DNA from 2 places in the Pseudodesulfovibrio sp. lm2024 genome. Region 1 is predicted to be linked to the other one. Evidence: predicted binding sites of a transcription regulator. Region 1 holds the regulator's gene; the other holds the start of a gene.
What was found. The regulator sigma-54, encoded in region 1, starts transcription at its own class of promoters, with help from an activator protein. The targets are predictions, from matches to a motif close to CTGGCACGGNNNNTGCTT.

Region 1 (4,153 bases):
GGCGAGGTCATCAACTTCCACATCAAGGACGACCGGTCCGAGGTCATCGGCGGCAAGCAGCGCGTCAAGGCGGTGTTCATGACCCCCGGCAACCTGAAGGTGCAATAGATGGCCGAGGGTCTTCGCGCTACCAATTTGTCCAAGCGGTACGGCCAGAAAGAGGTCGTACACGGTATCAACATCAAGCTCGACGCCCGCGAGGTGGTCGGCCTGCTCGGCCCCAACGGCGCGGGCAAGACGACCACGTTCTACATGCTTGTGGGCATCGTCCAGCCCAATACCGGGGTGGTTTCCCTGGGCGGCCAGGTGCTCACGGACAAGCCCCTGCACGAGCGGGCCCGCCTGGGGGTGAGCTACCTGCCCCAGGAAAGTTCCATCTTCAAGAAGCTGACCGTGCGCCAGAACCTGGAGATCATCCTGGAGCAGACCTCCATGACCTCGCGGCAGCAACGGGCCAGGGCGGACGAACTCATGGAGATGTTCACCATCACCAAGCTGGCGGACCAGGCGTCCATGTTCCTGTCCGGCGGCGAGCGACGCAGGCTGGAGATCGCCCGGGCGCTCATCCTCGACCCGCAGTTCATCCTCCTGGACGAACCGTTCGCGGGTATCGATCCCATCGCGGTTATCGATATCCAGGAGATCATCTCCGTGCTCAAGTCCATGGACATCGGCATCCTCATCTCGGACCACAATGTCCGGGAGACGCTCAATATCTGCGACCGGGCCTACCTGGTCTACGAGGGGACGGTCATCCTGGAAGGGGCCCCGTCCGAGATAGTCAAATCCAGTCGCGCCCGGCAGATCTACCTGGGCGAGGATTTCCGGCTTTAATCCCTGTTCCCGTCTTTTTTTCCTCTTTCCCGATTTACACCGTACCCAAAGGTTGGTACACTTTTTTCATATCATTATATGCACGCAGAATTATCAATAGATACAGGGTGTTAACACAATTGTGTTGCATCCTTTAATTCACTGTGGCATAATTGAATCGGAAAAAATGTCAGGTGGCCGAAAAAAAATTTCTGTATCCGGCAACCGATAAACACAACCTCAAGCAGGCAGTGAATCATGGGATTGGAACTTCGGCAACAGCTCAAGCTCTCACAGCAACTGGTCATGACGCCCCAGTTGCAGCAGGCCATCAAGCTGCTGCAATTGTCGCGGCTTGAACTGCTGGAGACGGTGCAGCAGGAATTGTTGGAGAATCCTTTCCTCGATGAGACCGAGACCGATACCGAGGTCCCGGACAAGGCGGAAGTCCTGACCGAATCCCAGGCCGAAGAGGAACTGGTCCGCAACGCAGACTGGGAGAACTACCTGGGCGAGTTTTCCTCCACTTCCAAGCAGGCTTTGTCCCGCGACATGGAGATGCCCGAAGAGGGCATGTCCTTCGAGGCCCGCCTGGCTTCCAAGCCTTCGCTGGAAGGGCACCTGAACTGGCAGATGCGCCTGTCCAACTTCACCGAGCACGAACTGGCCATCGGCGACGTCATCCTCGGCAATCTCGACGCCAACGGCTACCTGCAGGCCACCCTGGAAGAGCTGGCCGCCATGGTTCAGGCCTCCGAGGAGGAGATCGAGTCCGTCCTGCACCGTATCCAGCACCTGGACCCGGTCGGCGTGGGCGCCCGCACCCCGCAGGAATGTCTGCTGGTCCAGATGGAGGTCCTCGGGTACGACGATCCTATCCTGGTCTCCCTGGTCACCGATCACCTGGAGGATCTGGAGAAGAACCGCTACAAGCCCCTGGCGCGCAAGTTCAAGATCACCATGGATGAGCTCAAGTCGTATCTCGACCTGATGCAGACGCTCGATCCCATGCCCGGCGCCAATTTCTCCAGCACCGAGCCGCACTACGTCAGCCCGGACGTGTTCGTCTACAAGTACGGCGAAGACTTCGTCATCATCCTCAACGAGGACGGCATGCCGAGGCTGCAGATGAACACGTTCTACATGGATTCCATGAAGGGCGCGGCCGACAAGGAGAAGGAATATTTTCAGGAAAAGATGCGTTCCGCCGCATGGTTGATGAAAAGTCTGTACCAGCGGCAGCGAACCTTGTATAAAGTAGTTGAGAGCATTGTCGGCTTCCAACGGGCATTCTTCGAGGAGGGCGTGACAAAGCTCAAACCCCTCATCCTCAAGGAGGTGGCGGAAGACATCGAGATGCACGAATCCACCGTGAGCCGGATTACGACCAACAAGTATGTTTCGACGCCTCACGGCATATTCGAGCTGAAGTTCTTCTTCAACTCGGCCCTGGACCTGAACGACGGGTCCCAGGTGGGTTCGGAGAGCGTCAAGGCGCTCATCAAGCAAATGATCGCAGACGAAGACACGAAGAAACCGCTCAGCGACGAGAGAATCGGCGAGATCCTCCAGGAGAAGCTGGAAGTGAACATCGCCCGGCGTACAGTCGCCAAATACCGCTCGGCCATGGGCATTCCTTCGTCTTCAAAACGAAAGCAGTACTTCTAAAGTCTGCTTGAAGCACTCTCAACCAGGAGGCAGCGTATGAACATCAGCTTCACTTTCAAGAACTTCGAGCCTTCCGATCACCTCAAGGGTTACGCGGAAAAGCGTTTTGAAAAGGTAGCGAAATACGTTTCCGATGCGGAGGCCGATCTCCAGGTCAACCTGCTGGTCGACAAGTTCCGTCACAAGGCGGACGTGATCCTGAACTCGGATCGCATACATATCTCGGCCTATGAAGATTCGGAGGACATGTACTCCACCATCGACATGGTCCTGGACAAGCTGGAAGCCCAGCTGCGCAAGATGCGCGAAAAGATGAAGAACCGCCCCAGACAGGCGCGTCCCAATAAAATGGTGCAGATGAACTACCTGTCCTACGAGGACATCGCTCCCGGTTCAGCGCCCACCATCGTCGGCACCGACGCATACGAGCCCAAGCCCATGTCCGTGGACGAGGCCGCCATGCAGCTGGATGCCCGTGACAACGAATTCCTGGTCTTCCTCAACGCGGAGACTGACGGCGTCAACGTGATATACAAGAGAAAGAACGGCGATTACGGCCTCATCGACCCCGGAAACTAAGCATGAAACTCAGTGATTACCTGGCGAAGGAACTGATCCTTCCCGAACTCGAGTCCGAGACCAAGTCGGACGTATTGAATGAACTCGTCGCCCCCCTGGGCGTACAATATCCAGAGATGGACACGGACCATGCGGTCCGTGTCCTTCTCGATCGTGAACGGCTCGGCTCCACCGGCATCGGGGACGGCATCGCCATCCCCCACGGCAAGCTCGAGGACCTGGAAAAGGTCATCGTGGTCGTGGGCCGCAGCCGCAAAGGCGTGGAGTTCGAGGCGCTGGACCACAGCCCGTGCACCATCTTTTTTCTGGTGCTCGCCCCGGAACAGGTGGCGGGCATGCACCTGCGCGTCCTGGCCCAGATTTCCCGTCTCCTCAAGGACGAGGAATTCCGCAAGGCGTTCCTGTCGGCCGATGACCTCGAGGGTCTCTGGACCCTGCTCAAAAGCGTGTAACCGAATGGACGAATTCCGTTGACCTCGACCAACCCTTTCCCGGTGGTGATCGTCACCGGACTCTCCGGCTCGGGCAAGAGCACCGCGCTCAAGGTCTTCGAAGACCTCGGATTCTTCTGCATCGACGGGCTCCCGTCCGAGATGTCGGCCAAGCTGGCCGACCTCATCCTCTCCTTCGACACCAAATACCGCGGCCTGGCACTGGGCATGGACCTGCGCCAGTTCGAGTTCGTGGACGGCTGGAGCAAGGCCCAGGAGGGATTCGCCCAACTCGGCATCACTCCGCAGGTCCTGTTTCTCGAGGCCAAGATGGCGGAGCTGGTCCGGCGCTACGCCACCACCCGCCGTCCGCATCCGCTGGAGAGCCGCAACCTCGGCCTGGAGCAGGCCTTGGAGATGGAAAAGAAGCTCCTGGAGCCGGTGCGCCTCGGGGCGGTCCTGGTCCTGGACACCACGGATTATTCCATCCACGACCTGCGCCGGGTCATCCAGACCAAGTGGTCGTCCCTGGAAGACGTGAGCATGGGCATGCGGGTGCACATCATCACCTTCGGCTTCAAGTACGGCGTGCCGTCCGAGGCCGACCTGGTCTTTGACCTCCGTTTTCTGCCCAACCCCTATTTCGACAAGTCCCTGCGCCC
Region 2 (4,153 bases), 760 kb from region 1:
TCTCCTGCTCGGCGACTCTGGGCCGGATCAGGGCCATGACCACCGGGCGGACGACCAGGATCAGGAAGAGGAAGATCAGCAGCCCGTTCAGGAACGGCTTGCCCAGCCGCTGGGCGTATTCCAGCATGGTCCGCATCAGGGAATCGCCGCTGGCCAGCTGCGGTTCGCCGAACGAGATGTTGCTGACCTCGATGGTGTCGCCGCGCGTCTCGTCAAAGCCTACCGCGTTTTCGATCAGGGTGCGGATGCGGTTGATCTCCTCGGCGGTGCGGGGCACGTAGACCTGATTGCCGTCGGCGTCGGCCTGCCACGTCCCGTCCACGATAACCGCAACGGTCAAACGTTTCAATTCCCCGACGGGGGCTACGATATTTTCTTCCTGCTTGTCGATCTCAAAGTTGGTGGTCCGGGACTCGCGGGTGGAGTCCTGGGTGGTCTGGGTGCCGGTGAAGCCGTCGCCCCGGAAGTTGGTGTCCGGCGCGCCGCCCGCCAGGTTGGCCGCGCCGTTGGTGGTCTCTTCGTTGCGGGTCTCGGAGCGGACCACCGCGCTGGCCGGGTCGTAGGTCTCCTTGCGCACGGTGCGCTGGCTGAAATCGAGGTCCGCATTGACCCGGGCGATGACCTTTTCCGGGCCCACGGCCGGTCCGAGGAGTTCGAGGATGCGGCGCTGCAGCTTGGCCTCCACGCCCGCCTTGTGCTCGAGCTGGGCGTTGGACATGGCCAGGCCGGTGGTTTCGTCCTCCGGGGTGTACAGGGGGTGGCCCTTCATGTCCGTGACCGTGATGCTCTTGGGCTCAAGCCCTTCCACGGCCATGGATACCAGGTTGACGATGCCCTTGACCTCGTCGGGTTCGAGCTTGCCGTCGCCCTTGAGCTGCAGGACGATGGACGCGGACGGCGGAATCTGGTCCTCGATGAACAGGGACTTCTGCGGGATGACCAGGTGCACCCTGGCCTTGTCCACGATGGGAAATTCGGTGATGGTGCGGGCCAGTTCGCCCTGGAGCGCCCGCTGGTAGTTGACGTGCTGGACAAAGTCGGTCTGGCCGATCTGGACCTCGTCGAAGATCTCGAAGCCGATGCCCTGGCCATGGAGGTTGCCTTCGCCCGCCACCTTGAGCCGCAGCTCGTAGACCCGGTCGGCCGGGACCATGATGGTCGTGCCGTTGTTCTCGAGCTTGTAGTCCTCTTTCTGGGCCTGGAGCATGCCCACCACCCGGGACGCGTCCTCAGGATAGAGGTTGGTCATCAGGACCCGGTAGTCCGGCTTGTTCATCCAGTAGATCATCAGCGCGAACGAGATGACCACGGCGGCGGCCAGGCCCCCTATGAGAATGCGCTGCGACACGGTGCGGTCGGTCCAGAGCCCTTGCATTTTGGTCCAGTATTCGTTGACGAACGGCGGCATCTTCTATTTCTCCAGCTTGCGTTGGCGGTGTGATCCGGTTTTTGCGACGCCTAGAAGGGCATCTGCATGATTTCCTTGTACGCGGTCATGATCTTGGAGCGGACGGCGCCGGTCATCTGCATGGCCATGCCCGCCTTCTGCATCGAGATCATCAGCTCGTGCACGTTCTGGGTCTTGCCGGAGGCGAACTCCTCGATCATCACCTCTTTGGTCTCCTGCAGGTCGTTGACCTTGACCAGGGAGGACTTGAGGGTGTCCTGGAAGCTCGTGACGGGTGCCTGGGGCTTCTTGAGGCTTTCCGCGACCTTGGTGTCCACCGTGCGGCGGCGGATGTCCATGGCGTTCTGGTAGGCATTGAATGCGACGCTTTTGACGACCATTTTCTACTCTCCTTTTCCTAACCCTGTCCGATGGTCAGGGCCTTCTGGAACATGCGCTTGGCGCTTTCGATGGTCTGGACGTTGGACTCGTATCCGCGCATGGCCTGCATCATGTTGGCCATTTCCTCGACAACGTTGATGTCCGGGTAGAAAACGTACCCCTGGTCGTTGGCGTCCGGATGGCCCGGGTCGTAGACCTGCTTGAAGGGGCGTTCGTCCCGGATCACGCCGAGCACCTTGACCCCTTCCAGGTTGCGGTTGAGCTGGTCGTGCATGGCCTGGTCAAAGGGCGAGTAGACCGGCGTGGCCTCGAACGACACGGACTTGCGCTGGTACGGGCCGCCCGCCTCGGTCTTGGTGGTGCGGATGTTGGCCATGTTCATGGAAATGACGTTCAGCTGCGCCCGCTGGGCCGTGAGCCCGGACGCGCCGATGTCGAGGGCGGTCATGATATCCATTTACTTGCTCCCTTCCTGAATGACCTTGGTCATGCCGTCGAAGCTCTTTTTGATGACCGAGGCCAGGGCGTTGTACATCATGGTGTTCTTCGTGTTGGTGGCCATTTCCTTTTCCAGGCTGACCTCGTCCTGGCCCCAGACCTCGCGGGCCCGGAAGTTGTCCAGCCCTTCGCCCTTGAACCCGTCGGGATCGAAGGTGGCGGGCAGGTGGTCCTGCTTGGTGCGGGTGAGCTTGCCCAGTCCGTCCTGGTTCAGGGCGGCCTGGAGCTGGTTCTCGAACTCCAGGCGGCGGGCCCGGTAGCCCGGCGTGTTCACGTTGGCGATATTGCCCGTGACGATATTTTGACGTTGCAGGCGCAGGTCCATGACCTTTGCCGTTAGGTTGAGGTGATGCTCGAAAAGTCCTCGCATTCCTTGCTCCTCCTGCGTTCTCTTGTCGTTTTCTGGGCCGGTGGAGGCATGTTTTTCCGCCGGGTCCGCAGGAGACTTAGCAACTCCCGTTCCAATCAAACAACACCTTGAAATCGAAGAGGATTTATGAAATGGGACCTGTGCGGGCGTCAGACTCCCGGACGGGAGCCTTGGTCCTCTGCCGACCGGGAGGGCGGAAAAACAGGGTAGTTTCTTCCATTCCGACCGGTTCCGGCCGGAGGGCGGTCTGTGGGGTGCGCTGCCGAGTGTGTAGATAAATTATGTTTTTACAGTATGTTGTGACCGTGTGGCCCCAGAGAGGAAAAATGCGCACGGCCCCCTTGGCACATTGATTGCTAGATCGGTATCGGCCGAATCGGCCATGGAGATCTTTTCAGCCCGGCCCTCGGGCAAAGGAGAAATGGAGGGGAACTATGAGTGGTCATCTGGATTACGAAATCAACAAGGAACTCGGCGAATGCTACCTGTTCATGGGTGAGCTGGACAAGGCCGAGGAGTACTACAAGAAGGCCGTCAGCTCCAACGGCGTCCACCCGGACCCGTACCTCGGGCTGGCCACGGTAGCCGTTCAGCGCGGCGACCTGGAAGACGCCGAACTGATGTACAGGAAGGCCCACAAGATCGCGCCTTCGGACAAGAGTCTTTCCGGGATAGCGCTCATCCGCATGGAGAACAACGACAGGGACCAGGCTTTTTCCCTGTTCGTCGAGGCCATCGAGATGAATCCCGAAAACATGGTCGCCCTGTTCAGCCTGATCAGGCTCGGCCATGAGCTGGAACGCATCGGCGAAATCATTCCGCACCTCGAGAACTATCTCGAAATCGATCCGGCCAAGCACGAAGTGCGTTATTCCCTGGCCGGGTGCCTCGCCTGCGTCGGGCAGAAGGACGCGGCCGTCAAGGAACTCGAGACGATCCTGGAAAAGGATCCCGAGAACGCGCCGGCCAAGGAAATGCTCGACCAGTTCCGGTCCTGATAACGGTCTCCCCTCCCCGTTGATTTCCCGTCCCGCAACCCTTGCGGAAGCGGGGCGGGAAATCAGCCTTGAGACCGTCCGGCGGCCCGGCCGCCGCCCTCCCGGCAACCGCTTGCGCACGAGCCTGCGCGCGGCCTTGTCGTCTTTTTCGCGTCATTTCCCCATGCGCCCGCGGCGGGTCCGTCCCATCCAGTCCTGCCCGGAAATGGCTTTCTCGGCGTATTCGTTTGTGATCTTCCAGGGTTGGCCGATCCTTGCGTATCCAGGCCCGGTCGCGTGCCGTCCGGCCAGCGCCCTGTTTTTCCGGTTTTCCCGGATTCGCTCTTTCCGTCGTTATACACACCTGTGGAAAACCAGCGGCCGATCGGGCCGATTTTCGCCGGAAACCATGGCCTTCCGCGCCTTGCGTTCGGGCGGCAAATCTGGCAGAGGCACTCAAAACATCAAGTGAGGTTGCGATGAATCTGTTGCCTGTGAAAAGAGCCATACTATCTGTTA

Region 2: the regulator sigma-54 is predicted to act here: its motif matches at 2,735-2,752, upstream of flgB (flagellar basal body rod protein FlgB).

Annotation. Positions count from the first base shown of each region.
Region 1 is NZ_CP195092.1:2,022,519-2,026,671, reverse strand. It holds gene ACR42D_RS09455 (LptA/OstA family protein) at 1-108, shown strand, start outside; gene lptB (LPS export ABC transporter ATP-binding protein) at 109-834, shown strand; gene rpoN (RNA polymerase factor sigma-54) at 1,072-2,481, shown strand; gene hpf (ribosome hibernation-promoting factor, HPF/YfiA family) at 2,518-3,060, shown strand; gene ACR42D_RS09435 (PTS sugar transporter subunit IIA) at 3,063-3,512, shown strand; gene rapZ (RNase adapter RapZ) at 3,531-4,153, shown strand, end outside.
Region 2 is NZ_CP195092.1:2,780,331-2,784,483, reverse strand. It holds gene fliF (flagellar basal-body MS-ring/collar protein FliF) at 1-1,408, opposite strand, end outside; gene fliE (flagellar hook-basal body complex protein FliE) at 1,459-1,788, opposite strand; gene flgC (flagellar basal body rod protein FlgC) at 1,806-2,246, opposite strand; gene flgB (flagellar basal body rod protein FlgB) at 2,247-2,657, opposite strand; gene ACR42D_RS13200 (tetratricopeptide repeat protein) at 3,092-3,655, shown strand; gene ACR42D_RS13195 (IMP cyclohydrolase) at 4,114-4,153, shown strand, end outside.